Regions from separate parts of the Desemzia sp. FAM 23988 genome, predicted to be linked through region 2. Evidence: predicted binding sites of a transcription regulator. Region 2 holds the regulator's gene; each other region holds the start of a gene.
What was found. Region 2 encodes Rex, which represses fermentation and respiration genes when NADH is low (regulators of the CRP and FNR family bind a similar motif). Its sites were predicted from a motif close to TTGTGAANTANTTCACAA; they were not measured.
Positions count from the first base shown of each region.

Region 1: a site for Rex is predicted at 4,249-4,266, ahead of ACEN4L_RS09135 (formate/nitrite transporter family protein). Genes of this name have one in related genera too.
Region 3: a site for Rex is predicted at 6,971-6,988, ahead of ACEN4L_RS08075 (acyl-CoA dehydrogenase family protein). Genes of this name have one in related genera too.
Region 4: a site for Rex is predicted at 4,394-4,411, ahead of ACEN4L_RS10240 (CidA/LrgA family protein). Genes of this name have one in related genera too.

Region 1 is NZ_JBGQQS010000015.1:26,901-34,736, forward strand. It holds gene ACEN4L_RS09115 (ROK family protein) at 1-266, opposite strand, end outside; gene ACEN4L_RS09120 (PTS sugar transporter subunit IIC) at 336-1,682, opposite strand; gene ACEN4L_RS09125 (glycoside hydrolase family 1 protein) at 1,731-3,167, opposite strand; gene ACEN4L_RS09130 (MurR/RpiR family transcriptional regulator) at 3,297-4,040, opposite strand; gene ACEN4L_RS09135 (formate/nitrite transporter family protein) at 4,467-5,315, shown strand; gene ACEN4L_RS09140 (flavodoxin) at 5,419-5,871, shown strand; gene ACEN4L_RS09145 (TetR/AcrR family transcriptional regulator) at 5,908-6,459, opposite strand; gene ACEN4L_RS09150 (aminopeptidase) at 6,980-7,836, shown strand, end outside.
Region 2 is NZ_JBGQQS010000003.1:37,659-45,494, forward strand. It holds gene tsaD (tRNA (adenosine(37)-N6)-threonylcarbamoyltransferase complex transferase subunit TsaD) at 1-203, shown strand, start outside; gene ACEN4L_RS02750 (BMP family protein) at 438-1,514, shown strand; gene ACEN4L_RS02755 (nucleoside hydrolase) at 1,562-2,506, shown strand; gene ACEN4L_RS02760 (ABC-F family ATP-binding cassette domain-containing protein) at 3,397-5,355, opposite strand; gene ACEN4L_RS02765 (redox-sensing transcriptional repressor Rex) at 5,657-6,328, shown strand; gene ACEN4L_RS02770 (YdiK family protein) at 6,347-6,550, opposite strand; gene ACEN4L_RS02775 (CPBP family intramembrane glutamic endopeptidase) at 6,585-7,241, opposite strand; gene groES (co-chaperone GroES) at 7,581-7,836, shown strand, end outside.
Region 3 is NZ_JBGQQS010000012.1:1,929-9,764, reverse strand. It holds gene ACEN4L_RS08105 (ABC-F family ATP-binding cassette domain-containing protein) at 1-710, opposite strand, end outside; gene ACEN4L_RS08100 (hypothetical protein) at 1,078-1,335, opposite strand; gene ACEN4L_RS08095 (DUF6933 domain-containing protein) at 1,470-2,510, opposite strand; gene ACEN4L_RS08090 (aldo/keto reductase) at 2,795-3,811, opposite strand; gene ACEN4L_RS08085 (electron transfer flavoprotein subunit alpha/FixB family protein) at 4,043-5,011, opposite strand; gene ACEN4L_RS08080 (electron transfer flavoprotein subunit beta/FixA family protein) at 5,027-5,821, opposite strand; gene ACEN4L_RS08075 (acyl-CoA dehydrogenase family protein) at 5,827-6,957, opposite strand; gene ACEN4L_RS08070 (Crp/Fnr family transcriptional regulator) at 7,158-7,836, shown strand, end outside.
Region 4 is NZ_JBGQQS010000019.1:19,058-26,893, reverse strand. It holds gene ACEN4L_RS10260 (glycoside hydrolase family 1 protein) at 1-987, shown strand, start outside; partial or broken gene ACEN4L_RS10255 (PTS sugar transporter subunit IIC) at 1,010-2,319, shown strand; gene ACEN4L_RS10250 (GntR family transcriptional regulator) at 2,709-3,431, shown strand; gene ACEN4L_RS10245 (LysR family transcriptional regulator) at 3,487-4,374, opposite strand; gene ACEN4L_RS10240 (CidA/LrgA family protein) at 4,552-4,944, shown strand; gene ACEN4L_RS10235 (LrgB family protein) at 4,937-5,644, shown strand; gene ACEN4L_RS10230 (lactate oxidase) at 5,701-6,819, shown strand; gene ACEN4L_RS10225 (nuclease-related domain-containing protein) at 7,715-7,836, shown strand, end outside.

The sequences.
Region 1 (7,836 bases), on a different contig from region 2:
ATCAAATTCATGTGATCCAAATAAACTAAAGCCCCCGCTCTTTCAGCGTATCCCGTTTCAGGATTGATGTACCCTGGCATACTGATGGCGACTGCATTCACTTCATAATCGAGAGCAAATTGGTTTACGATCGCTGCTATCTCTTGTTGGAACGCATCTTTTTGATAAGGGGTCTCTACTTTATCTTGCTGCAAGATCTCTCCAATATTTGACACTAAGGCATACTTGATATACGTTCCGCCGATGTCGAAGCAAACTGTATTCATCATTTTATCTCCTTTTTCGTCAAAAAACTATCCGCCTCCATAAATCAGAGGCAGATAGTTTTTCAAATTTTAAGCGTTTGCGCTTGTAGTGTCTTGTGCGTTATCCATTTCTTCCATTTTTACAGCTGCTCTATTTGTTGCCATAACAAACGGCATGTAAGTCAGAACGGAAACTCCTAGACACAAGAGCCCCACGCCTAATGCTCCCCAACTTCCTCCGGTACCCAAGAACGGTATCAATGGTCCTGGCGTCGTCCATGGGACCGAGTAACCAATAGGCGGTATAATTTCACTAACTGTAAAGAAATACCCGATTAAAATATTGATGATTGGTGTGAATACAAAAGGAATGATCATAATTGGATTCAACACAATTGGAAGTCCAAATACAACGGGCTCATTGATGTTAAACAAACCTGGAGCAATGGATAATTTAGCAATATTACGGTAGTCTTTTCGTTTTGACACTAAGAAAATAGCAATCAACAAACCAAGTGTCATCCCGCTACCACCATAATTACCAAAACCATCATTCATAGAACCCCAGTTGATTGGGTAAGGAACACCCCAAGTCGTTCCTTTTTCAGCAATGTAATTTAAATTTTCAATTCCCATTGGTGAGAAGATAGGATCACGGATAGCTGCAATGGTGTTAGGACCATGAATTCCCAATACCCATAACAAGTTGGAAACAAGTGCCAAAATAATAACGGCAAAAACGTTTCCTCCGATATTTGTTAATGGTGCTTGAATCAATGAGTAAATCAATTCATTAATTCCATCTGGGAAAAATAGTGCCACAACGTAATTTACAATAGAGAAGAGCATTAAAATCAAAATAATCGGAATCAACACTGAGAAAGAACGAGCAACAGCCGGCGGAACTTGCTCTGGCATTTTAATTTTCAATCGTTTGTTCAATGAAAGACGACTAAAAATTTCACCAACCAGTAATCCAACAATCATCGCTACAAACAACCCTTGTGCACCGATGAATTGAGTTGTTAAGTAATTTGCGCCTTCCACATTTTGATAAGGCGGATACAAGATAAAGAATGTAGCGATAGCTGTTAATCCACCTAACAATGAATCTTGTTTATATGTTTCAGTTAAGTTCCGAGCAATCATAAAGACGATGAAAATAGACAATACGTCATTGGTTCCTCGAACAACCGGTGCAAAAATATTTTGTGCTTCTGCTAAATTAGGAAAAATACTGTCTAAATTTAGCAGAGATGCGATAAAGCCATCTGGTGATAAGACCGCAAAATTTAATAGTAAAATCAATGAACCTGCCATTGTTAATGGAAAAGCTAAAATAAATGCATCTCGGATCGCTCCGATATGGCGTTGACTGTTTAACTTGATTGATAAAGGCACTAAAGTCTTCTCTAAAACGCTTTCAAATTTATCCATAAACCCCATTTGGTTTCCTCCAATAAATCAAATTGTTTTGAGCATGTTTTAATCTGTTAATCCATTCGCATCAATAACCTCTTTATACCAAAAATAACTATCTTTTTTGTATCGTTTGAGTTCTTTTTCATCGTTTTCTTCACGGTCTACATAAACGAAACCATACCGTTTTTGGTAACCGTTCAGCCAGCTCAACAAATCTGTGTAACTCCATGTACAGTACCCTAATACATCTACTCCATCAGAAATCGTTTCTTGAATGGCTTTGACGTGGGCTTTTAAATAATCAATTCGATATGTATCGTGAATCGAACCGTCTTCTTCTAATGTATCGTATTCACCCAGTCCATTTTCCGTAATTAATATCGGCAAGTCATAACGACTGTCGATACGGCGCATAGCAATGCGTAAACCAGTCGGATCAATGTCCCAATCCCAGTTGGTTTTTTCTACATAAGGATTATCCGTTCCTTTGTACAATCCTGGAATCCCACCTGCTTCAGTAGACCCTTTTTCTCCGGTAGTATTCATTTTTCCTTCGCCAACACCATCTAAAGGATTGAATTCAACTGTGGAGCTGCGGTAATAGTTTAAGCCCATAAAGTCTGGCTTGCCACTTGCCAACATTTCATAGTCCCCAGTTTCGATTGTAGGTGCCCAGTTATTTTCTTCTAACCATTTCAACGCTAGTTTAGGATATTTCCCAAATACATAAATGTCCATCCAGAAATGGGCATTGAACGTTTCGTTATTGTCCGCTGCCAATTGGTTTTCTGGTCTAGAATCTAGTGCATACGTTGGACCATAAGCAAAACTCGGACCAATTTTCCCAGAAATCCCTAATTCACGGAAAGCCTGAATGACAGAAGCATTCGCTAAGTTTGCAATGTGATTGGCTTCATAAAAGCGTTTGGGATCTTTTACATCTGGCGGATGGCTTCCCATCATATAACCATGCGATGTAAACACATTTTGCTCATTTAACGTCACCCAGTAGTTTACTTTTCCATTAAAGCGTTTAAATAAGATCGTTGCATAACGAGTAAAATCTGCAATTACTTGACGAGATTCCCAGCCCTTGTATTTATCTTGTAAAGCTTGTGGGATATCCCAATGGTATAGTGTAACGATTGGTTCAATATTGTGTGCCAACAGTTCATCAATCAAATTTTCATAAAATTGAATCCCCTCTTCATTTATTTCCCCATCTCCATCTGGAATCACACGACTCCAAGCTACCGAAAAACGGTAAGCTTTCAACCCTTGTTCTGCCATCAATCGTACGTCTTCCTTGTAACGATGATAATGATCTACTGCCACCTCCCCAGTGGTTCCTTTAAATGTTTTGCCGGGAATCTTAACAAATTCATCCCAGACAGAAAGTCCTTTTCCGTCTTCTTCCATCGCACCTTCTACTTGATAGGCAGCCGAAGCCGATCCCCACAGAAAGTTTTCCGGAAAAGGCGTCAACTGTTTGTGTTCCATTTCCTCACCTCTTTTTCTTTTCTTACACTTTTTATTGTAACCGTTTTTTTACATAACACAATAACCTTTTCACAAAAAGAATCCGGTTTCAGTTTTTTGAAATATATTTCAATATTGAAACAATACGTTTCATTCTTTTCGTTTACGCTTCGTGTAATTTTTTCGTGCTAAAGTCTCTAGTAGATAAGTAACGGGCACTTGAGAAGTAATATTCACTTCTTTTCCCACCAATTCCGGCGTGAGATGATAAGCTAAATTCACATCCGAATTTTTAGCTAATGTATTTCCCGAAGTATTGGTAATGCTGATAATCTTACTGCCTTGTTCTTTTAAGGCTTCCATTTGTTCAAGAACTTGTTCCGTTTCTCCTGAGACCGATAAAATGATAGCAGCTGATTCTGTAAAATCTTCACTGGCGTTTTTTATGGGGTAAAATGGATCTTTTACGAAAAAGGTTCGTTTCCCTAAATTAATAAATTGTCGAGAACCATATTCTGCTAGAATTCCGGATGTCCCAATACCGAAAAAAATGACCAATCCGGATTTATGTATTAGTTCAACGGCCTTGTCTAACTGCTGATTGTAATCTTTGGTTAGTGTTCGGTTAAAAAATTCATCTACAATTTCTTTTGTATCAAATACTGGTTGTTGCTGATTTTGTTTCGTCTGACGGCGAACTTCTGACTTAAACTCTGCAAAACTTTCATACCCGCTTTTTTTCAGCAAACGAACTACGGATGCTGGAGAAACATGAGCTGCTTCCGCCAAATCGCGAATACGCATGTAATAAATCTCTTCCTTATGCTGCAGGATGTAATCATAAATAACGCGGTCTGTTTCTGTAAATGATTTAATAGCTTCAAAATTGAACACACTCTTTCCCCCTGTTCTCTCTTATCAATCTTTTTTATTTTAACACAAGTCTTTGTCCCTCACTATCATTCATCATGGAGCTTTCAACCTTGATGTTCAAACGCTAATCTTCATCATGGAACTTCCCTCTTTGATGTTCAACGATTTAATCAAAATCTAGTCTGGCGCATAAGAATCATACTCTCTTAATTTTTTGGGAAATGTGTATTAGTAAAGTAATTCACAATAAAAAAAGTCGAAACAAATGCAGTGGAAGCCTTCTCTTTTATGTTAGTTTTTTAAGGTCTTTTCTTCTTATTCAAAGTTATTCTAAAAAAATTCACATTTCAAACATTATCTATAATCAAAGAATTTCTTTTTAATTTAAAATAGTGTATGATAAACATTGTGAATTAAATCATTTGATTAAATTGGAGATGAAAATAAGTGGAAGAAAAGGTAGCTGAAGCATCTGTAGGGCAAAGTAAAAATATAGTAGAAGGTTTTTCAACTGGTATGATGGGCGACATCGAAAAAAGCATCTTAAAAAAAGCAGACTTGTTTGATAAGAGCATCGGTCGTTATATTATGCGAGCCATGTTAGCGTGTTTTTACTTAACGTTGGGTACTGGGATCGCAGTCGGTATGGGAAATTCTATTGAACATTTAACACCAGGATGGGGTAAATTCGGGTATGCTTTTATGTTCACTTGGTCATTAGTCATGATCATTTATTTGAATGGTGAATTGGGTACTTCTAATATGATGTATATGACAACTGCTGTACATCGAAAAGTTCTTCCTTGGAAAAAAGCATTGAGTATTTTGGGTACTTGCATTCTTTTTAATGCTGTTGGAGCTATTATGATTAGCTGGGCCTTATCTTATACAGGTGTCTTCCATGATGTTGCCATAGACCACTACTTAATCACTGCTGTTTCAGGCAAATTGGCTAAAGCACCCTTACAAATATTTGTTGAGGGGATATTTGCAAATATGGTCGTGAATATAGCTTTCTTTGTTACTATGCGAATGAAAGATGATGCAGGAAAAGTATTAGCTATTGTATTTCTGATCTTTATTTTTGCTTTTCTCGGTTTTGAACACGTTATTGCCAACTTTTCTTCTTTCTCTCTGGCATTTTTTGCCAGCGGTGGAAATGTTCCGGGAATGACAATTGCTGCTGTTGTAACAAATATCTTTTTTGCGACATTAGGAAATTATGTTGGTGGTGGTTTAATAATGGGCGTAAACTATTCATGGTTGAACAATGGGAAAACGCGTTATGCCGATTAAACCTCATTTGTCATTGAGTTCCTTGTGTTCTTTCTGATTGGTACTGCTCCTCAAAATTTGGTATACTATTTTGAGAATCTAACCGTAAAGGAATGAAAAAAACGTGACCAGTGCTATGATTGTTTATGCGAGTTTAACGGGGAATACCGCTCAATGTGTCGATATTGTTGAGGAAACATTACAAGAACTAGGTGTAGAGGTTCAGGTAGAAGAAAGTATGCAAGCTGATCCCCAAGATTTTTTGGATGTAGACTTGTGTCTGGTTGCTACTTATACTTACGGAACGGATGCGAATTTGCCCGATGAAATCGTGGACTTTTATGAGGAATTAGCTGATGTAAATTTAACGGGGAAAATTTTTGGGACTTTCGGTTCTGGAGATACCTTTTATGAAAAATTTTGTCAATCAGTCGATGATTTTACAGAACAACTTAAGGCAGCTGGAGCAGTTCAGGGTGCCGAAAGTGTCAAAGTTGATTTAGATCCCGAAGAAGCAGATATCGAAAAGTTAAACGCCTTTGCCAAAGCTCTAGTCGAAAAAGTAAATGCTCAATAAAAAAAACTCAACGTCAAAAACGTTGAGGTTTTTTATTTAGATTACTTTTAAGCAACCTTTAAAGGATTGTTTTAAATAACCGATTAATTCTTCTTCATTAAAAGGAATCAATTCTTGAGCAATTAGAGATGCTAGTCCATGCACACTAGCCCAAAATAAGCTGAAGAATTTTTCTTTTTCGCTTTTGGACAATTCCTTAGTTTTTTCATCATTTTCAAATGAATCTAACACCACGTCATGAGAAATAGCAAAAATTTGCTCAGCATCTAAGCGATTTTCCAAATACAGCGCCTTAAAAAATACAGACTCTTCTTTTGCAAAGTACAGATAATTCAAAGCATCATTAAGAACAGGTTTTTCTATTCTTTCTTGGACATAAATCGTTTCCGTCAAATGAGCTTTTATTCTTACCAATAATTCTTTTTTCAAGTCATCCATATTTTTGAATTCCAAGTAAATCGGTTGCGTAGAACAGTTCATTTCTTTTGCAATATTGCGTGCAGTAAATCCATCAAACCCCTCAGTTCTGACAACTTCATAAGCTGTATCCAGAATGCTGGACTTCATAATGGTCTTTTTTCTTGCCATATCTTTCACCTCTAAATTCTTTAAACTCTTACGAAACAGTTATAGTTCCGGATGCAGTATTACCTTCTGGTTATAATACCTATGAAAAAAAGTTCTTAAACGATAGAGAAAGCAGTCTACAAATCAATAGCTTTTCAACTTAAAAAACTAAAGTCCATTATTCTTTCTAAAGCGATCAAGAAATCTGCCAATAATCTCTTTTAAATTTTCATTTTCAACTACTTATGAATGCCACAAAAGCACAAGGTTTATTGTATCACTTGTACATCTATAAAAACAAGTTGCTTCCCAATATAACGAAAGTTTTTCTTTAGAAAGTCAACCTTTCTCTATTCATATTATAACATAGTGTGTTCCACTAAAATACCGGAAAGACTTTCAAACACGCATTCGTTACAACATTGTAATCTGTTGAAATTTTTTTGTTAGCAAATTGTGTTTTGTTATTTGCGTATGCTATGATATGAAAGTGCAGTATGAATATCAACGAATATGAAATAAAATCAGGAGGAATAAAAATATGGTATTACCAAATTTCGAAGAAAACTTACAAAAATATGCTCGTGCGATTGTAGAATCGGGAGTAAATGTATCAAAGGGGCATACAGTCGTTTTATCTATTGATGTAGACCAAGCTTCACTTGCTCGTATGATTACAAAAGAAGCTTATGCTTTAGGAGCTACAGAAGTCATTGTCAAATGGGCAGATGACGTGGTAAACCGTGAAGTCATGATGAACACACCAGTGGAACGTCTGACAGATATTCCACAATACAAAATCGATGAGTCTTTAGACCACATTGCTAAAGGGGCTAGCCGTATCAGCGTTCGCTCTTCTGACCCAGATGCTCTAGCAGGAATTGATGCAGAAAAAATCGCTGCTTATCAATCTGCAGCTGGTAAAGCCATGATCGAACAACGTAAAGCTACTCAAGCCAACAAAGTGAGCTGGGTCGTTGCTGCAGCTTCAGGCGCTAAATGGGCAGCTAAAGTCTTCCCAGAATTAGACACTACGGAAGAACAAGTAGATGCTTTATGGGATGCTATCTTCAAAGCCGTTCATATTTACGATGAAGATCCTATAGCAACTTGGAACGAAAAAGATGTGACTTTAGAAACAAAAGCTGAAGAATTGAACGCGCAACAATTTACAGCTTTACACTACACCGCTCCAGGAACTGACTTAACGGTTGGATTACCTGCTGGCCACCGTTGGGAAGGTGCTGGAAGCTTAAATGCTCGCGGAGAACGTTTCATGGCAAATATGCCGACTGAAGAAGTATTTACTGCTCCGGACGCTAAACGTGTTGACGGCGTAGTTCGCAGTACAAAACCATTGAGTTATGCAGGAACAACTATTTTAGATATGGAATTCAC
Region 2 (7,836 bases):
GTGTAGCAGCTAATAAAGGTTTGAGAGAAGCTCTTACGAAAGCTATGAAAGAAGAACTTCCTGAAGTAGAGTTGGTTATTCCGCCACTCTCTCTATGTGGAGATAATGCCGCTATGATCGGGGCTGCGGGATTTGTGGAACTGACTAAACATCAATTTGCAGGATATGAGTTGAATGCAAAACCTGGTCTATTGTTAGGCTGATTCTCAATAAAAGATAAATTAACTGAAAGTTAGAAATTTCCGCTACTCTAATTTTCGGTTTTTTTGTATTTATATTAATAATAAGGACTTTTTATTTTATTTTAAGTTTAAAACACGAACTATAAATTATAATACGATTAGAAATGTAAAGTTTTTAAATCTTTGCTTATTTTTTTGTTGTAAGATGTGTTCATGAAAGATCATACGAAACAAAAAACTTTGGGGGTAAAGAGTGTGAATAAAAGAAAAGTAACAGGAATAATGTCATTCGGATTAGTTTCGGGATTAATGCTTGCAGCTTGTGGAAACAAAACAGAAGCAACAGATAACGGCAGCACAGAATCTATAGAAACGAGCGATTATTCCATTGTGATGGTAACTGACAGTGGTGGAGTTGATGATGGTTCCTTTAACCAATCTGCATGGGAAGGTATGATTGAGTGGGGGGAAGAAACAAATGGTCTTGAAGGTGAGAACTATGCGTACATTGCTTCTAATGAAGATTCAGAATACATACCCAACTTAAATCAAGCCATCATGAATGACTTTGATATCATTTTTGGTGTTGGATTTAAATTAAAAGATTCTATTAAAGAAATTGCTGCAGGCAATCCTGAGCAGCAATTTGTGATTACCGATGATAGTATAGAAGGACTTGATAATGTAGCTTCAGTTCTTTTTAAAGATCAAGAAAATGCATTCCTAGCAGGAGTTTCTGCTGCACTATCAACTGAAACAGGGAAAATCGGATTTGTAGCTGGACAAGAAAGTGAAGTTTTAGATCGATTTGAAGCCGGCTTTTTAGCAGGAGTTCAGGCAGCGGATCCAAGTGTTGAAGTTCAAGTAGAGTATGTCGGCTCTTTTGCAGATACATCAAAAGCCAGACAAATTGCCGCAGGAATGTATTCTAACGGAATCGATGTGATTTACCAAGGAGCAGGAGATGCTGGTAATGGTGTCTTTTCTGAAGCAAGAGATCGTATGAATGCCAACCCGGATGAGCAAATTTGGGTCATCGGTAGTGATCGTGATCAAACAGAAGAAGGGAACTATGGAGGCGGTAATTTAACATTAACGTCTTCCATTAAAGGTTTAGGAACAGCTATCAAATCAGTTGCGCATGATACAATGGAAGGCAATTTCCCAGGAGGTAAAATCACTCAATTAGGACTGAAAGAAGAGGCTATCTATATGACACGAGGCAATTTGAGCGAAGAGGTCTGGACAGCTGTTGAAGAATTCAAAGAGCAAATTATCAATGGAGACATTGTTGTACCGACAAATCCTGATGAAGTGACTGCGCCAGAATAAAGGCATGCGAACGGGTACAAATTTGAAGACATTTGCAGGAGGAAACGATGAAAAGAGTCATTATTGATACAGATACAGCTGGAGACGATACAATAGCTATTCTAACAGCGCTGCACTACTTTAAAGTTGAAGGAGTAACGGTGGCTGGAGGGAATGTCGACTTTGAACAAGAAGTAGAAAATGCGCTTTACACAGTTCAAATGGCAAAATCTGACTACCATGTGCCGGTATACAAAGGCTATGAAAGACCCATTATGGCAGTTGGAGTAGAGAAGCATATTACGATTGAGGATATTCATGGGAAATATGGCATGGGCGATTCTTATTTTGAAAAAACCGAACAACGTCCTGAAAAAGAACACGCTGTTGATTTCATTATTGATACAGTCAAAGCAAACCCCGGCGAGATCTCTTTATTGGCGATTGCTCCTCTAACCAATATTGCGATGGCCATCAAAAAAGATCCTACAATTGTTAAAGACATCCCTCATCTTTATATTATGGGAGGTTTAAACAATACGTTAGGAAATATTACGGCAGCAGCAGAGTATAATTTCTATGTAGATCCAGAAGCTGCCAGAATTGTCATGCATTCTGGTGTTCCTATCACTATGGTGGGCTGGGATATGTGTAAAAAACATTCCGTAATGAAAAAAGAGGACCAAACGGAGATTCAAGCGCTAGGAACAGCAGGATCTAAATTTTACATGGATGTAAATAGTGCAGTTATACGTTATGATCAAGAAATTCATAAGTTAGACGGGATTACTCACCCTGATACATTACTCGTTGCTATAGCTGCAGATGAAAGTATCATGACAGGCTCTGATATGTATTATGTAGATATTGAAGTACATGGTGAGCTGACCAGAGGCTACGATTTAGTGGATGTCTCAAACTTTACCGGCAAAACACCGAATGTGCGTGTGTGTGAAGAAGTAGATAGAGACAAATTTAAAGCCAGTTTATTAGATGTTTTAAAAGCTATTTAGATAGAAAAAGAAGCAGCGACCTCCAAGTTAGAGTGAAATCTAATTTTTTGTGGGGGTTGCTTTTTCTGTGGCGGAGTAAAGGGTGTATTTTGAAGTGAGTTTGAACATCAAGGTTAAAGTTGTCTTGATGAAGAAAGAGGCTTGAACATCAAGGTTAAAACCGCCTTGATGAAGAATTGAGATTGAACATCAAGAGTAAAACCGTCTTGATGAAGAAAGAGGCTTGAACATCAAGGTTGAAGTTGTCTTGATGAAGAAAGAGGCTTGAACATCAAGGTTAAAACCGCCTTGATGAAGAATTGAGATTGAACATCAAGAGTAAAACCGTCTTGATGAAGAATTGAGATTGAACATCAAGAGTAAAACCGTCTTGATGAAGAATTGAGATTGAACATCAAGAGTAAAATCGTCTTGATGAAGAAAGAGGTTTGAACATCAAGGTTAAAACCGCCTTGATGAAGAATTGAGATTGAACATCAAGAGTAAAACCGTCTTGATGAAGAAAGAGGCTTGAACATCAAGGTTAAAACCGCCTTGATGAAGAATTGAGATTGAACATCAAGAGTAAAACCGCCTTGATGAAGAATTGAGATTGAACATCAAGAGTAAAACCGTCTTGATGAAGAAAGAGGCTTGAACATCAAGGTTAAAACCGCCTTGATAAAGAATTGAGATTGAACATCAAGAGTAAAACCGTCTTGATGAAGAAAGAGGTTTGAACATCAAGGTTAAAACCGCCTTGATGAAGAATTGAGATTGAACATAAAAAGTAAGATTGGCTGGTTTGAGTCCGGTATTCAACCGAACTCAAACCAGCCAATCAGCTGTATAATAAGAACTCTAACTATTAGGGCACCAAGCCAACCCGAGCTTCTTATTTAAAGGACTTCTTAGATTAATTCTTCAAGAGTTAACGTCGTTTCTTCCCATTCTTCCATGAGTGTTTCATACTGTTCATTCAACAGTTGAAGTTTATCATTGATTTCTTGGACTTTTAAATGATCTTCATAGACTTCTGGTTTGGTCAATTCAGTTTCTAAATTTTCGATACTAGGCTCCAATTCAGAAGTTTCCTGTTCAATGGCTTCGATTCGACGGGTCAGCTGTCGAACCAATTTTTGATTTTCTTTATTGATTTCACGTTTTTTTGAAGGGGCGGTAGAAGCGGAATCTTTCCCAGAACTGTTTTCCGTTCCCTGTGCTTCTTCATCTGCAAGTCGTTTCAATTCTTCTTGCTCAGCTTTTTTTTCTAGGTAGTAATCATAATCGCCTAAGTAAGCTGTGCTTCCTTCTGCAGACAGTTCAATTACTTTAGACGCAATCCGATTGATGAAATAGCGGTCATGAGAAACAAAAAGCAGTGTGCCGTCGAAATCGATCAACGCATTTTCAAGTACTTCTTTACTATCTATATCTAAATGATTTGTAGGTTCATCCAGAATTAAGAAGTTGTCTTGATTCATAGACAATTTAGCTAATGCCAAACGAGCTTTTTCTCCACCGCTTAAAGAAGTGACGGCTTTTTCAACATCTTCTCCGGAAAATAAAAAGCTGCCTAAAATAGATCGGATATCTTTTTCGGGAGTAGTAGGGTGTTCATCCCAAAGTTCGGCCAATACAGATTTAGAAGAATGCAATTCAGCTTGTTCTTGATCGTAATAGCCAACTTCCACATTTGTTCCGTATCGCTTTTCACCTTTCATAAGAGGGAGTTCTTCGAGTAAGGATTTCAGCAGTGTGGATTTTCCCACACCATTTGGTCCGACTAAAGCTATAGCATCGTATTTTCGGATATCCATATTGATCGGTTCAGATAAAATCGTTTGGTCATATCCGATAGCTCCGTTTTCTAATGACATCACGACATTTCCGCTTTCTTTGGCAGGATGGAAGCTGAATGTAGCTGATTTTTCTTCGCCTTGAGGTTTATCTAAACGGTCTATTTTTTCCAATTGTTTCCGACGACTCTGAGCACGTTTGGTAGTAGAAGCGCGGACTAAGTTGCGGTTTACAAAATCTTCTAACTTGGTAATTTCTTTTTGCTGTTTCTCAAATTCTTTCCATTCTTTTTCAAGTTGTGCAGCTTTCAAGTCTAAATATTTACTATAATTTCCTTTATAATGGTGCATTTTTTGACGGCTTAAGTCATAGACTTCATTAACTACTTTATCTAAGAAATAACGGTCATGAGAAACGATCAGCAACGCACCAGTATAAGTTTGCAAGTAGTTCTCTAACCAGTTTAATGTTTCGATATCCAAATGGTTGGTAGGCTCATCTAAAATCAATAAGTCTTTTTTTTGCAACAATAATTTCGCTAAAGCTAAACGCGTTTTTTGGCCACCTGAGAGTTGATTGATGGATTTAGCATAATCCTCTTCAAAAAAGCGGAAACCATGTAAAACAGAGCGGATCTCTGCTTCATAACCATAACCATTTTGCTCTCGAAAATCGTGCTGCATTTGATCATACTGTTTTAAGGTTTCATGATAGAGTTCCTCATCGGCTAATAAAGAAGGATCCCCTAACATTTCTTCGGTATGACGCATTTTCTTTTCTAATTGGATCACATGTTGGAAAACTTCCAACATTTCATCCCAAATGGATTGAGTAGAGTCAAGGCCAGTATTTTGTGCTAAGTAGCCGATAGTCACTTGTTTTCCTTTTGAAATTTGTCCAGCATCCGGAGGTTCAATATCTGCGATGATTTTTAACAGAGTTGATTTGCCGGCACCGTTTCGTCCCACAAGGGCAATACGTGAATTTTCTTGTACTTCTAAATAAATATTCTCAAACAATACATCTGCACCAAAATAACGTGCAACGTGTTGAGCTTGTAATAGAATCATTTTGTTGTCCTCATTTCTTATCTCTGCTCTTTCACTTAGTTTAGCATATTCTGTCTTTAAGTGGGAGAGTGTCTGGAAGGCTGGACTAACAAAAAGAAAGCCGGTTCACAATGTTCTTTGTGAATTTTGTATGGATAAGAAAATAAGCGAAAAAAAATATTGAAATGACCGTTTAAAAAAGCTGGTAATTTAATAAGAAGATGTTATAATCTTATTATGTGAAACTCGACAATTTGTGAAACAAATAATTTGTTAACGAATATTGTGAATTTTGAATAAAAGAAAGTGAGTGAAGTGAACGATGGGTTCAACGAATACAATACCCAAAGCGACGGCAAAGAGATTACCGATTTATTATAGATATTTACGGTATTTGCATGAAGATGGAAAAGAACGTGTGTCATCAACTGAATTAAGTGAAGCTGTGAAAGTAGATAGCGCTACGATTCGACGCGATTTTTCATATTTCGGAGCTCTAGGAAAAAGAGGTTATGGATACGATGTTGAAACGCTGATGCATTTTTTCAGTAAAACATTGAAACAAGACCGACTAACGAACGTGGCATTAATTGGTGTGGGTAACTTAGGACATGCTTTATTAAATTACAATTTCCATCAAGGGAACAACATGCGCATCAGTGCTGCCTTTGATATCAACAAGGATATTGTAGGAACGATTCAATCTGGAGTACCGGTTTATCCAATGGAAGACATGGTACAACAGTTGAAAATGCAACAAATCGATGTAGTTATGCTGACTGTACCTACTTCAGCAGCTCAAGATGCTGCAAATAATCTCGTTGAAGCTGGCGTTAAAGGAATACTGAACTTTACACCGATTCGTATTTCCGTACCAGAAGAAGTTCGAGTACAAAACGTGGATTTAGCGAATGAATTGCAGACTCTTATCTATTTTATCGATCACTATAAAGCAGACTCAGACAGTGATGATACTTTATTGCTATTAGATTAAAAAAAGCAACAAACCTATTTACGGTTTGTTGCCTTTTTTTAGTTTGAGATAGATTTGTAAAATCTTCGTAGCTCTTACCACATCTCGTGTGGCAAACAATACAAAAATGATAGAGAAGAATCCCCAACCAAATTCACCAACGTAGTCAATTGCAAACCAGATAAAAATAGCTGCAAGAACATAATTGAAAACAATTTGAATAATAAAATCTCTTTTTTTCATGAACGTTAAAAGTTCCTTTCTACTATAAACACTATTAGTATAGCCATAAGTTAGCTACTGTAACGGTAGCATTCATTAAAGCGTGAGCAATAATTGGAGCAGCAATCGATTTTGTTTTCCAGTACAAATAGCAGAAAACAAACCCCATAATCGAATAAAGCAAGTAATGACCATCAAAGTGAATAAAGGCAAATATCAATGAACTGATCACAGCAGCACCGATTCCTCCAGTAATGTCATAAAGATAACCAAAGATAGCTTTCCTAAATACAAACTCTTCCATAATAGGACCAAAGATAGCTACTAGAATCAAGAAAATAGGGTATTTATTCACAGTGAAAACGAGCTCTGCAGTGTTTTGTGACCCTAAAGGTGTATTGAGCAAGAATGTTTCGATAAATACAGCTAAGTATTGACCAACAAAAGCTAAAAACATTCCTCCTACTCCCCAAAAAACAATCGATTTTTTAGAATTGCTGGGCGTTTTCTCTAGACTATTATCAAATGTAGACCGATGATTAACGATAAACATTAGGATAGCTCCAATCACGAAACCGGCGATAGTACCATAAATGCTGGCGTCTGCTACAGCTTTAGCTGGTACAAAAAACAACACTATCACTGGGAAAAATTGAGCTATAATATAGATGAGAATGATTTTTGCATATGGAGACTTAATTAAATTCTTCATGTGTTTAAAACCTTCTTTAAGTAATTATTTACAGTTGCACTAAAAAAGAACAAGACTATATAAAGTGAGCAATGCACCTTTGTAATGGTACTGCATTTGGACGTAAAACAGTTTTAAAAAAAGATGTTCAATAAACAGTATAACATAAGTCTCATACCACTAAAGCAATTTTTGCTTTCTTCTTGAAGTATTTCTTCCTTAAATAAAAGGGCACTCTTTTTCTTTTTCAAGAGTAAAAAATACTTGCAAAATTTTTACAGTTTGATATGATGAAGAAGTGATTTAGCACTCTTTTAGAGTGAGTGCTAACAAAGAAAAACTATAATTGGAGGGATTTACGTGTTAAGACCTTTAGGAGATCGTGTCATCATTAAAGTCACAAAAGAAGAAGAAACAACAGCAAGTGGTATCGTTTTGGCTGGTACAGCAAAAGAAAAACCACAAACTGGTGAAGTAGTTGCTGTTGGTGCTGGGCGTATACTCGATAACGGAACAAAAGCTGAGCTTTCAGTTGTCGTTGGAAATACAGTATTTTTCGAAAAATACGCTGGTTCTGAAGTGAAGTATGATGGTACTGAATATTTAGTGATCAAAG
Region 3 (7,836 bases), on a different contig from region 2:
TGCTTGTTGGCGACTTGAGATTGGTGTTCAAAGCGCGCTTCTCTTTGCTCAATGTATTCTTTGTAGGACAAATTTGATACAGTCGCAACTGGAATTGTCTTGTGCTGTAACAACTCAAGTTGGATAACTTTTGTTGCTGTGGCCGCCAGTAAAGATTCGTCGTGTGAAATAAACATTACGGTTAAAGGAGTTGATTTGATAAAGTGTTCCAACCAACGAACTGTATCCAAGTCTAAGTCATTAGAAGGCTCATCTAGCAATAGCAGATCAGGATCTTTCGCAAGTGCTTTTAACAGTTGGACTTTAATCTTCTCTCCCCCAGACAGACTGCTTAACCGTTGAGAACTTGTTAAACTATCTGCATCAAAGCCGAGCTGGCCGACCACTTGATACAATTGCTGGTAGTCCATATCGACAACGTCACTTTGTCCAAAGAAATACTTATCCAGAGTAAGCTCTTCAAATTCTCGATGTAAAGACTGTGGCAAATAAGCGGTGCTACTGAATTGATTGATCACCTCTCCATCTGCTTGAATATAGGATTCAATACTTTCATTTCCCATGATCCATTTCAGTAAGGTTGACTTTCCATTTCCTTCCTCACCGATGATGGCTACTTTGTCTCCAGGATTGACGGTAAAACTCAGTGCTTTAACAATCTCTTTCAAATCCATTAAATGATGCAAGGTCAAATTTTTCACTTGTAGCATACTGATTCCCCCTGTCTAATAAACAAAAACGACCGCCAGCAAGTTTCTGCAGACAGTCGGGTAATTTCATTTAAACGGTAGAAGGATGGTGCGCCTATGACGGAACACCATTTCCGATTCAAAAGTTGTTTAAATGAAGTATCTAAAAAAACCGTTGCAAAGAAACCTACTTTGTCAGCAGAATCTGTTTCTTCTTCAATTACGATTTGTTTAGATAGTGTACATTTAGGCACAACCTTTCGATTTATTGGGTACATTATATCAAGGACAGTCCATTGATTCAATGGATAGGATATTAGTCAAATATTCGATAGAAAGTTTTTTAACTTGTAATAAAATAGTTTCTAGTTTTGCCGTAATTAAAATTTTACGGTTTATATCCCGTTTTGTCTTCCTCGGTGATTTCTCGAATCACTTTATACGGCACTCCCGCTGCAATCACATTAGACGGAATATATTTGGAGACAACACTCCCTGAACCAATAACCGCGTTGTCTCCTATTGTGAAGCCTTGATTGAGATGAGCTCCGGCTCCAAATGGACGTTTTCTCCGGTAGACTTGATTACCTTCTTGAGAATGGTTCTCTTTCAACAGATGATTTTCCAAATCTGTTATTGTTTTCATTGATAAGCAAAATGACTGTTTCTCTTGCTTCAACTATCTCATTCGTCAAATCGTTGTATATAAGTCCAGTTAAAATACGCTGCCTTTATTCTTCCAAATTCATCTATAAACAGTCCCTTTTCATTTTTCTATTCCTAAAACCAAAGATCATCATCGTCCATAATAGAGCTTAGCAGTTCTTCTCCTTCTTGAATTCCGGATTTGATAAATTCATTAGTGTCGTCTAAATCATTTTCAGAAATTTCACCAGCTTCATACAAAAACTGGTAAAGTTTTTTCAGAGCTGAACCGGTTTGTTTCAATGATGTCTTTGAACTCATTAAGTCTTTTCGCACAATGAAATCGCCTAGAAAAGAGTCTACCGAATCACCAGAGTCAACAGGAGTTGCTTTTTCGTAATCCGTTAAATAAATATTAAGATAAAAATCAAGCTGGTCAGCATGACGTTTAGCTGTTTTTTTACTTAAGCCTTTTCCCTCTACCAGATATCTTTTGAACTCCATTAACATTTTTTCATTGTGTTCCACTAAAAGATCTCTAAATTCCTCCCATTTTTCTTCAGATATATTCCAATCATCTAATAGAGGAACCTGACTGTAATCCCATGTCTTTTCAATGAAGTAAGGGGACTTTTCAACAGCCTCTTCTATTCTCAATGGTTTATTCAAAGCCTCTTTCAGAGCTTCCACACTACTCCCATACCCTTGTTTAAATAATTGAGTATGAATATAATTACTGAAAAAAGTCATGGCTTCACTGTTTATCGTTTGATTCATGTTCAATCTAAAAAAACTTAAATCTGCTATCACCAAATTGACACTTCCAAGTACCGAACGATTAGATGTAGTGGTTACTTGAATTTCTCCAGCAACCTTTAAATATTCTTCCGTTTTCTCATTGGAAACCCCAGCGATATCAAAGGCCACGTGAATCGCTTCAGAAATCAATTCCGGCAATTGCTTTTTCTTTTGTGCATTAATATCATGTAGAATAATAGGTGTATAGGTTTGATCATTGAGAAGAATCAGAATCTTCTTTCGATTGACGTTGATATAGTTCGCGTGCCACGAAAATAATGGATTAACTTGTGCAAATCGTTTCCCATTTTCTTTATCCTCGATAGTTGGTAAAGCAGAAAATAAAGGCTGTGTTTTTTTAGTTACACCAATAATCATCTGTATTCCCCTTTTATATTTATTATGTAGCATTAAAACAATGTCTTATTTTATTGCCACTGCTAACTTGTTACAAGTTTCTATATCTCTCAACAAAACTTCTTGAAGAGTTTCTACAATGAGACACTCTCAAATTTATTCTAAAACTCCTTTTTAGTTTATCATACCGCAATCAGCTTTTTAACTTTATTAAATCCAATTCTGGAATAACCAAAAAGGCTTAATCGCTATATGGATCAAGCCTTTTAAATCTTTATTTGAGTACAATCGAAAAACGCTTTATTTTAATCGTTCTTATTTTTTATCCTTTTTCCAGGCTGTGTCTGAGCCATTACGCCAACTAACTCATGGGGAACATATAACTCTTCAAGATAGATGATCTCATCAGTAGATAATTGCAGATTTACAGCATCAACAGCTGTTTCAATGTGTTTTACTTTAGTTGCTCCTACTACTGGAGAAGTCACTTTAGTCAACAGCCACGCAATAGAGATTTCACTCATTGATACTTGCCGCTTTTCAGCCAATTCTTCTACTCGTTTAATGATTTGATGATCTTGTTCCCAAGTGGAATCATATTTTGATTTTGCATACGTATCTTCTTTTTGCCTTTTTGAAATCTCGTTTGAGTGTTTTGCAAGACGACCAGAGGCTAGTGCACTGTATGGAGTCAAAGCAATATTATTTTCCTGACAATATTGAAACATTTCACGTTCTTCTTCTCGAGCAATCAAGTTGTAATGTCCTTGGACAGAAACAAACTTAGGAAAACCTTCTTTTTCAGCTAACGCATTGGCTTGAGCTACTTGGTAAGCAAAGCAATTTGAAATGCCTATCTCACGAACCTTTCTTGATTTTACAGCTTCTGCTAGTCCATCTAAAATTTCGTACATAGGTGTTCTATAATCCCACATATGATAAATGTACAAATCTACATAATCCATACCAAGATTTTTCAAACTCTGGTCCAAAGAATTTAAAACATGTTCTTTTCCAGAAATATTTTGTTCGATTTCTTGATCTGTACGAGGCAAAAACTTGGTCGCTACAACTACATCTTCCCGTTTAGCAAAATCATTTAAGGCTCTTCCGACGTATTGTTCACTCGTCCCATTTTGATAAGCAATCGCTGTATCAAAAAAGTTGATTCCTTTATCTAAACTATACTTGATAATCTCACGCGTCTGCTCCTCATCAATTACCCAAGAATGTTGTCCCGCTTTTGAATCGCCAAATCCCATACAGCCTAAGCAAATTCTTGAAACCATTAAGTCTGAATTTCCAAGTTTTGTGTATTTCATTTGTTCTTCCTCCTGTTTGCTTCATTATTTATTTAACTTCTGTATTTCTACTATTGATGTTCTGTTGTTCGTCGTTCAAAGTGCCGATTAGATTATTTGAACAACTTTAACCTTAATTTCTCCCTTATACTGTACCATAAAAACAACCTCCAAAAGTTTAGATTGTACTCTAACTTTTGGAGGTTGTTATTTTTATTTTTTCATTCGAAAGGTTTACTCATCAAAACATTTTTACTGAACCACTTTTAAAAAGCCTTCTAAAAATTCGGCTGAATCTCCAATATAACTAAAGTCTGAATAATTAAAAATAGGCGCTTCTGAATCTTTGTTAACAGAAATCACCAATTCGGCATTTCCAATCCCTGTTGTATACTGTACAGCTCCATGAATACCCAAGTTTATCAATAGTTTCGGTGAAATCGTATTACCGGACTGGCCAATTTGATCATCTCCGCTGAATTTAGGATGATCTGTTAAAGGACGAGTAACTCCGATTTTTGCTCCCAGTTTCCGAGCTAGTTCTTCTGCTAAAGCAAGCACCTTATCATCAACTGCACCGCGTCCCAATGCAATGACCCGATCCGCATTGGCAATACTGTCGCTTTTAGACAATAAAGGAGTTTCTTCGATAATTTTCACACGTTTTGCTGCTTTAAAGGTCAGGTCCGTCACTTCTGTTACTGTGACTGATGGATCACTGATTTTCTTAGCTTCAAATGTATTTGGTCGTACAGAAGCCATTTGCGGACGATGATCCGGACAGATGATTTCGCACATGATATTATCGCCATAAGAGGGTTTAGTTTGGACCAATAAATCCCCATCAAATGCTAAGTTCAAGCAATCAGAAGTCAAACCTGTATTCAACTTAGCTTGTAAACGTGGTGCTATTGAGCGGCCAACAACTGTTGCGCCAAATAGAATGCTATTAGGCTGACGTTGTGCTGCCAACTCTGCCATTAAGCTGGCAATTTCAGAATCCGCTGCATCTTTCAAACGGTCATCCTTTACTACAATGATTTCATCGGGACCATACTCTTTGATGTTTTCTTCCAGATTTTTATCTGTTGCTTCAAATAAAATGACCACTACTTTTTTATCGCCGGCAATTTCTTTTGCTTTTGTAATTAATTGATACGTAACCGGCTGGATGATACCTACATGTTTTTCTGCGTATACCCAAACTTCTTGACTAGACATTTTTTTCCACCTCTCTTAGAGTAAATTATTGGCTCTCAACTGAATCAACAGTTCACGAATAGCTTCATCAGCTGTACCTTTTAGCACTGTTGTAGCTTTCGCTTCTTTTTCGGGTGCCCATACACTGCGTACAACAGTTGGGGAACCTTTCAAGCCGATTTTATTAGGATCAACAGTCAAACTGTTTTCATCCCACACACGAATCGTTTTTTGATAACTTTGTTGAATATTGCGAGGCGTTGGGTAACGCGGTACGTTCATTTCACTGCGTACGGTTACTACTGCTGGTAATTGGAACTCAATTTTTTGTTGCATATTCTCTAACAAGCGAGTTGCAGTCATGGCTTGATTATATTGGCTGTGCAATTCACTGACAAAGGTAATCTGCGGCCACTCTAAAAGTTCAGAGACAATCGGACCGACCTGGCTAGTATCAGCATCTACAGACTGACGACCAAATAATACCAAGTCTACATCTCCTAATTCTTTGATGGCTTGTGCTAAAACATATCCGGTTGCCAAAGTATCCGCTCCGCCAAATTGTCGGGAGCTTAGCAATATAGCATCATCACACCCCATAGCTAAACCTTGACGCAATGTCATTTCAAAATCTGGAGGTCCCATAGACAATAGTATGATTTCTCCACCCCATTCGTCTTTTAGGCGCAATGCTGCTTCAATGGCGTTTTTATCGTAAGGATTCATCACTCCTGCTTCTCCGGAACGAATCAAATTTTTTGTATTTGGATCAATTTTCAAATTATTGGAAACCGGTACTTGTTTAATACACACGACGATTTTTAAGCTCATTTATCTCAATCCTCTCTCTCGTTTACAACTTCTTTGCTGATCTCGATCATCATTTTTTCTAACGATCCTTCTGCAAGTTGTAAAGCTCGTGCATCACGAATCAGATGTTCAACTGGGTATTCTCTGCTGTAACCATATCCGCCTAGTACTTGTAAGGCATGATCAGCTGCAGTAACTGAAGCCCGACTACCATATGATTTGGCCATAGTGGCTACTTTCGCATAAGATTTGCCTGCTACTTTCAATCTAGCTGCTTCTTGATACAATAATTGTGTGTTCTCTTTCGCAATAGCAATTTCGGTGATTTTTGTTTGGATAGAATGCAATTGAATAATCGGTGTATTGATTGCTTCACGTTGTTTTGCATAATCTACCGCGATCGACAATGCATGTTCAGTGATACCAGCAGCGATCGCCCCCATCGAAATACGAGCATCGTAGTGAGCATTATCACCAATTTCCACACCTTGACCTATTTTCCCGAGCAAATGATCTTCATTGACCACAACATTTTCCAAGAAAATTTCTGCTACAGGTGTCCCGTTCATTCCAATAAATTCTTCTCGTTTACCATGTTTAAACCCAGGCATATCTTGGTCTACAAGGAAGCAAGATAATTCCGTTGGAGATGTTTTCAAGAGCACACAGTATACTTCGGCCAATCCGCCATTTGTGATCATGCTCTTATTTCCATTTAAAATCCATTTATCTCCTTCTTTAACAGCCTTGGCTGTAAATCCCATCACATTAGAACCCCCTTGCGGTTCTGTTGATGAAAAGCCAAAAACACGATGGGTGGCTTGAGGCAGATACTTTTCTTTTAACGCAGGTGTAGCATATTTCAATACTTGATCAACCGTTTTGTAATGCCCTTCTAGTGTAAATGCAATACTAGCATTCCGTTGAGCAAAATCATAGATGGTTTGAGAACTGGCAACGACATCAAATCCGGCACCGCCATATTCTTCTGGTATGGTCAACCCTAAAAAGCCTGTATTCACAATACTGCTCCATAGTTCTGCAGGGTACTCTCTGTGTTTGTCAATCCACATATCTAAAGGTTTTACTTCTTTATCAGCAAAATCTGTCACCATTTGGTGCAACATGACTTGCGGCTGAGTCAATTTTATACTCATTTTTTACACTCCTTTGTTCAAATATACACAAGAATAGAAACAATCAATTAACAAAATTACTATAATCCATTCTTTTTTCTATTTACTTGATTTAAATCAAGTACAACAAACTATTTAAAAAAATGATAATACCTTTTCTAAGGAGTGGAAAATTGGTAGAATAAAAAAGTATTGTGAGGAACTATAGAGGAGAATGCAGGATGAAAAAAGACTATTCAAAATCTCACCATCACACTTATAGATGTGAAAATACAAAGCAATGTTGTATCTATACTATTCCCCTATTTCAATCTCTAACAGCTGGACAAAAAGAACAAATTCATCCCTTGATCCAACATAAGCATTACTCGAAGGGAGAGACTATCTATCGGCCAGGAGAATCTGCTGACTCGCTTTATGTATTAAGCAGTGGGAAAATACGTGTATACCGATTGTCAGAGTCGGGAAAAGAACAGTTGATACGAATTGTATCAGAAGGAGAGTTTACCGGGGAATTGGCTTTATTTAAGAAGGGTTTTTACGAGGCTTTTACGGAAGCATTAACAGATTGCAATATTTGTGCCATCAAACATGCCGATTTTCGCCAGCTGCTTATGCAATACCCGGCTACTGCTGTTGACATGTTGGCTACGATCGCTGAAAGATTAGGTTCTTCTGAGCAACAGACAGCTTGGGCTACTACTGAAACTGTAAAAGATAGGCTGTTGCACTTTTTGGTTAGTCTAGTCGATTCTGAAAAAAAAGAACCCGTCGTCGAACTAAAGATGGCTAAAAAAGATTTGGCTTCTTATTTAGGAACCACCTCTGAATCATTAAGTCGAGAACTAGCTCATCTAGAAAAAGAAAAAATCATCGAAGAAATTGCTTATGGAAAAATCA
Region 4 (7,836 bases), on a different contig from region 2:
TCTCGTGATGTCGTGGATGCGTTTGTCCGTTATGGGAAAGCCATGGTAGACCGTTTTAAAGGAAAAGTGAAATACTGGATCACCTTTAATGAACAAAATATTTTTGGTTTTTCTGGCGCGTTTCCTATCGGCGGAGTAATGACAGGGGAGAATACTGAAAAAGAGTTGTATCAATTGCAGCACAATACAATGATGGCACATGCAGAGATAGCTAATTACATTCACGAATCAGCTCCCGGTTGTGAAATTGGCGGAATGGTCGCTTACTCAAAAGTCTATCCGGCTACACCAAAACCTGAGGATGTCTTCGCGGCTCAAAAATTGGATGATTTCTTCAATCAATTTTTCTTAGAAGTCTTTACTTATGGAAAATACCCTGCCTTTATGACGACTTATCTGGAAAATCATGACTTGACTCCTGAAATGAGAGCAGATGACTTGGAAGTACTAGCGAAGTTGACGAGTGACTGGCTGTCGTTCAGTTATTATGCCAGCAATGTGGTCAGTGCAGAAAAAATTACGGATACAACACCTGTTTATCGTTATTTGGAAGTAGGAAAAATAACGAACTCTTATTTAGAAGCTACAGAGTGGGATTGGCAAATTGACCCGCTTGGATTCCGTTCGATCTTGACAGACATGTACAGCCGCTATCATTTGCCCGTATTCCCGATTGAAAATGGGATTGGTGTGAGAGAAGAATTGCCTGAAGAAGGACTCGTTCAAGATGATTACCGTATTTCTTACCACAGAGATCATTTCCAAGCGATGAAAGATGCTATTTTCTTAGACGGTGTCGACTGCATCGGTTACCTCGGATGGGGCTTGATTGATATTCTAAGTTCGCAAGGGGATATGCGTAAACGATACGGTGTGGTGTATGTCAATCGTGAAAATCATGATCTCAAAGACTTAAAACGAATTCCGAAGAAAAGTTTTGCATGGCTTCAAAAAGTCATCAAGAGTAATGGCGAAAGTTTAGAGTAAATACCGGGATAGAGGAATATTCATGGCACAAAAGACAAAAAAAAGCACAAAATTTTTAGATAAATTTGCTGAATTCGCTGCGAAATTAGGAAATCAAGTTCATTTACGATCATTGCGTGATGCTTTTGCTGTATTGATGCCGCTATTCATTCTAGCTGGGGTAGCCGTTCTGATTAACAATGTTGTCTTTCCTTGGGTCTTTGAAGGGAGTACCTTGGAAAGTGCACAGATTTGGGGAACAGTTATTATCAATGGAACATTGAATATTGCTGGGTTATTGATTGCACCCATGATCGGGTACAACTTATCTGTGAACAAAGGCTTTATGAATCCGATTGCTTCCGCGGCAGTTGGGATTGCTTCTCTGGTTATCATGATGCCTGTAAATCTTTTCGTTACACCGGTGGGCTCAGAAGAACAAATACTCACTTCAGGCGTCATGACCTATGGAAATCTGGGTACGACGGGGATGTTCGCAGGAATTATTATTGGTTTAGCTGCCACAGAATTAGACTGTCTAATGTTAAAAGATTGCAGATCAATCTGGGTGAAAATGTTCCGCCTCAAGTAGGGAAATCGTTTAGTACCATGATTCCTGTTATTTTGGTGCTTTCATTGTTTGGTATCGTGGCATTGGTTTTACATGTATTCTTTGGCACTGACCTGATCACACTGATCTCAGTAGCGATTCAAGAACCATTGAGAGCTGTTAACACGAGCTTGTTGGGGACATTGTTGATTTACAGCACTGGAAATTTCTTGTTTACCTTGGGGATTCACCAAAGCGTAATCAACGGAACCCTGCTAGATCCCTTACTGCTGACAAATATGAATGAAAACACGTTAGCTTTCGCAAATGGAGAAGAAATTCCAAATATCATGACTAGCGCCTTTGTTCCTACATTTGGAATGATCGGAGGGACCGGGAGTACACTCTGCCTGCTGATCGCTATTTTCATCTTTAGTAAGCAAAAAGCACCTAAAGATTTGGGTAAACTAGCGCTAGCTCCTGGGGTGTTCAATATTAATGAACCCGTCATTTTCGGTTATCCGATCGTCTTTAATTTGCCGATGATGATACCTTTCGTATTGCAGCCGGCTATTGGGATTGTAATTGGTTATTTCGCGACATCTTGGGGATGGATGAATTATACAGTGGCCAATATTCCTTGGACGACACCGCCTCTTCTGAGTGCTTTTCTGGCAACTGCGGGAGATTGGCGAGCCATTGTGGTACAACTTATTATTATCGTAATAGGAGTAGCGTTGTATTTGCCATTTATGAAAATCAGTGAACGTTCCGCACAGATTGCTGCAGAGAAAAATACCTGATTTTTTGACAAATTGAATAAAAGACAAAAAGGCTGTGACTCGTCTCTCAGTCTTTTTATCTATAACATCTAGTTTTACTGGTTCTTCAACTTTTTATGTTGGCGAATAAAAACGAACTGCCTCTTAATTCTAAACCTTATAGAAACTTCTGCAGGAGTATGGGATACGTGTAGAGTCATGAGACTTAACCATGATGAGAAAGAATTGACGTTTGATCATCAATGATGTGTTCTGAATGATGAAGTTAGGAGCTTTATCATCAATAAGCCAGCCTGAACAATGAAACTAGGGTATTAACATCAATTAATCCGTCTGAATGATGAAGAACAGTTTTACTTTTGTGAGGTGTTTCGTATAATTTAAATAGCAGATAAAGAGGAGATAGAACCATGCATAAATACGAACAGGTTGCTCAAGCGATACGAGATAGGATCCAAAATGGGACATACACACTAAAGAGTGCTTTGCCCGATCAAATGCAGTTGTGTAAAGAATTTGGGGCGAGCCGGATAACGATTAAGCGCGCCTTGAACTTGTTGATTGAGGAAGGTTATCTTTACAGCAGACAAGGCTCTGGGACCTACGTAATGAAAAATGCACTTGCTAAGAATGAGCTGGATTCCCGGTTTGATGTGTACACGGGCTTAACAGACCAACTTTCTGACCAAATCGTTACAAGTAAAGTGATTCAATTTGTCATTCGCAATCCTGCAGAAGATGAAGCAGACAAATTGTTGTTGACGGAAGAAGATTTCATTTATGATATTCAGCGGGTGCGATACGTAGACGGTGAAGAGTACTTGATCGAACACACTCTCATGCCTGTGGAAGTTATTCCGGATGTGACGAAGAAAGTCCTTGCCGGTTCGATTTATAGTTACATTCAACATACGCTGGGATTGAAGATAGGTGGATTGAACAGACGTATAACGGCTGAAAGACCGGATGAATTGGATCAAGAGTACCTATTTTGTACAAAGGAAGATCCTGTTTTACAGGTGGAACAAGTGGTTCATTTGATAGATGGAACGCCTTTTGAATATTCAAGGACCCGGCATCGTTTCGACAAAGGCGGGGTCAATGTCGTAAAAAATTATGGTGAGCATAGTTGAAGATAAAAAATTGCCGCTCGGTACTTATTCATTTAGGTAGCGGGCGGCAGTTTTTTTATTTCGCACGGGATTGTGTTAGTTGGATCATCGTATTATTGAACTCTTTTTGGAAATAAGTGACATTGCTTTCCTTATTGACGATCAAGCTGATGTAAAATTTTGGTGCATCTTCAATAGGGATTTTGACGAGATCGTAGTGGTCTTTTACCAAGATGTCAATCATGAAGGCAACCATGTTGGTAGAAGAAGCGATCGACAAGGCCGTTTGAATTTCTTTGGTAAAAAGGGTTTTTGGTTGTTTGATCAGATGAGTTTTAGCCCATTGTTCAAATACACGTTGATGAGTGTAACCTTGCGCCAAGGAAATAAAGACTTCTTGCTGGACATCTTCCACACGGACGAACTCTCTTGCAGCTAAAGGGTTATCAGGAGATGCCCAAAGAGCCAAATCTTGTGTCACTAAAGGAATCTGTATCAGGTTTTTGTCCTTGAATACAGACTGATCACTTCCAATGATCGCCAAAGGAACTTGTCCACTGCTCACTAGGTCAAGCATGACATCTGAACTTTCTTCTTCAATCAGCTTTAAAGAATTGGTGAATTTGCCTAAATGAGGCATCAGTTTGGACATAAAGTGGCCGCCGATCGTGGGCAGGAAACCGAAGTAGACAACTTGATTCTTTAAATCATGGATTTCTTCTTTAGCTGTATCAATAGTATTTAAAATTTGCTGGGAGTGTTTGAGCAGTATTTCACCAGTCTCGGTCAAATGCAAGTTCTTGTGAAGTCTTTTCCTATCAATCAGAGTAGTATCCAGCTCTTTTTCGAGACGTTTCAAAGACATGGAAATAGACGGTTGAGAGATATAGAAATGTTCGGCGGTAGCAGTGAAATTTAGTGTTTTTGCTAAATGGTTAAAATAGACTAAATCTTGTAAATTCATATAAGGCTCCTTCGAAAGATTGTGAAAACACAAACATAAACAAAAGATATGATAGTGTTTATTTTCATAAATAATGTTTATAGTACCATAAAAAAACAGTATTTTCGAACTAAATGATAGCATGATATACTATACATCTTGAAGCGTTTACAAAACGCTGGTGGAAGGTGTGGTCTTTTGAAAATAATCAAACAGCTCTTTTGGATTTTTTTATTCTCTTTTATAGGGGAAATTATTTCCGCTTTGATCGCTTCATTTATAGCAATACCCGGTAGCGTTATCGGGATGATCTTGCTGTTCTTAGCGCTGCAATTTAACTGGGTTCGCGTTGAGCAAGTAGATGAGGTCGGTACATGGCTGACAGATAATATGGGGATTTTCTTCGTCCCAGCAGGTGTGGGGCTGATGTCAAACTTTGGTGTCTTAGCAAATACTTGGTGGCAACTACTGATCATTATGGCAGTAACGACTATTTTGATGATGGGATTTGTTGGCAAAATAGTACAAAGTGTCAAAGGTATAGTGAAGAAAAATAAATTAGTTGAGAAAGGAGAAGGTTCGCATGCTTGAGAGTATTTTAAATAATCCAATGTTGTGGATCACAATAACTATTGGCCTATATCTAATAGCTGGGAAATTAAAAGCCAAATGGCCTAAGAATCCTTTGTTTACTCCGTTGGTATTTGCGATCATTGTCATTATTTTATTCTTGCTCGCAACAGATATCCCGTTAGAGACTTATAATACAGGCGGACGCTTCTTCAGTTTATTTGTAACTCCAGCTACAGTGGCTTTGTCTATTAAGCTGAAAAAGAATCTTGTATACTTAAAGAAATATTATGCAGCAATTTTATCGGGAATCGTTTCCGGAGTGATTTTCCATACGGTTATGATTTATTCTTTTGCATTGTTGTTCAAATTTGATCGGAATATGGTGGCAACTTTGCTGCCTAAATCGATTACTACAGCAATCGCAGTCGGTGTTTCTGACTCCTTAGGCGGTATTGTTTCTTTAACGGTTGCGGTAGTTGTGTTCACCGGAGTTATTGGAGCGGTCGTTGGTCAAACGGTCTTCAAGATCTTCAAAATTGACGATCCAGTGGCGCAAGGGGTGGCTCTTGGAAGTTCTTCTCACGCTATGGGAACAACAAAAGCGATCGAGTTAGGTGATGTTCAAGGCGCAATGTCAGGTTTATCGATTGTGGTTACCGGAATCATAGTGGTTATTCTAGCTCCGCTAACAGTACCGATCACAAATTTATTATTTTAATTTAATTTAGGTTATACTCTTAAAAAATAATACTTTAAAAGGATGGTTGAAAAATTATGGCAGATGAACAAATTATTAAATATGATGCACCAACAGTAGAACAAGAAATTGAGGTCGTAAGCACTTATAGACTTGAAGATGAAGCTCGTGCAGTAGTTCCTAAAGGTGGATTTGATTACATCTCAGGTGCTTCTGGAGAAGAATACACATTGAAACAAAACAACGAAGCATGGAAACGCAAAGGGATTTTGCCTCGCGTATTAGCAGATGTAGAAAATCCAGATACATCAACATCTATTTTGGGCCATGACATCAAAGTACCATTCATTATGGCTCCAATTGCAGCTCATGGATTAGCTCATGCTACAAAAGAAGCTGGAACAGCTAGAGGGATATCTGAATTTGGCGGAACGATCATGTCGATCAGTGCTTATTCTGGAGCTACATTTGAAGAAATCGAAAAAGGATTGAATGGCAACCCGCGTTGGTTCCAAATCTATATGAGTAAAGATGAAGATATGAATAAAAATATCTTAGACGAAGCAAAAGCTGATGGTGCTACAGCGATCATCTTAACTGCTGACGCAACTTTAAGCGGTAACCGCGAAAAAGATATGCTGAACAAATTTGTTTATCCATTTGGCATGCCGATCGTATCACGCTACTTGACTGGATCAGGTAAAAACATGTCTCTAAACAATATTTATGCTCAATCAAAACAAAAAATCTGTCCAGAAGATGTTAAATTTATCTCTGAATATTCAGGATTGCCAGTGTTTGTTAAAGGAATCCAAACTCCTGAAGATGCTGCCTTGGCTATTGGTGCTGGAGCAGCAGGCGTCTGGGTTTCTAACCATGGTGGCCGTCAATTAGATGAAGCACCAGGTTCATTTGATACATTGGCTGAGATCTCTAAAGCAGTTGCTGGTCGTGTGCCGATCGTATTTGATAGTGGTGTTCGTCGTGGAGAACACATCTTCAAAGCTCTAGCCAGTGGTGCGGATATCGTTGCTGTAGGTCGTCCAGTATTATATGGACTAGCTCTAGGCGGTTGGAAAGGTGTTAAATCTGTGTTAGACTACTTTGAAAAAGACTTACAACGTGTGATGCAATTAGCAGGAACGCAAACGATCGAAGACGTGAAGAATGCTCGTTTGTTTGATATGAAATACTAATTTAGAATGAATTTGAAACAGCGCAAGCGCCCCTTATTAGGTGCTTGCGCTGTTTTTGATAGATTAATTTCCGCGTAGGCGAAAAGATTCTTTAATGAAAGGCTGCAGAGTAGTGCTATTTTATAATTAGGACTGTTTTTCTTAGTAAATTGTAAGATATAGACGTTCTGCTTCACAATTTGGCAGAAGAAAGCGAGGTGATTATTAGGTAGAGAGGTTCTATCTAACGATTGGTAGGATTGAAGGGCGTATATCAGTAAATAGAGAGCCGTTACCTAATGATTCTAGAGAAAAATACGTTTGTTTTATGAACTAGATGTCTCATACTTCATAATTGCAGCTGAATCAGATCGAGAAGTGTGAAGTAGGTCGTCAAGTAATGAAGAACTTTTCATTAGGAGAGTTTTCGCTCAAGCGAAAAGCTGCTTTGTGGAAGTGATTGACCGGATAGCTCATAATTAGGAACTTTATTAAAGACGAATGGTGAGCTATAGACGCTCTACTTCCTGATTTGCGAGAAATAAGTGGGTCAATGATTAGGTAGAGGGGTGCTACTTCATAATTAGCAAGATAAAAAGTTGTTAATCATAATCTAGAGGAGCGCTACCGAAGCATTTCATAGAAAAACACGAGTCTTTTATGAGGTAGAGGAGTTACAGCTCACAAATGACAAGAAAAAATGGCTTGAATGATTAGGTAGCGTTGGTCTATCTAATCATTCAAACTGAAAATTAGTCTAGATTAGTAGATAGCAGCAGTTTACCTAACAATTACAGCTAAACTAGATTGAGAAGTGTGAAATAGCTTGTCAGATAAGCAAAAATTTTTAGCGATTAAAAAATACTCCTTAAAAATGCGTATATGGATTTATGAAGTGAAAAAGAGGAGTGATAGGATGATCGTTAAAGAAAGGGAGACCCCTCATCGTCTATTAGTGATGAGATCTCTGGCAAATCGGATGATTTTATCTCGGGATGACCGCAATAAGTACAGCAATTGGGAAAAAGGCGATGAAGG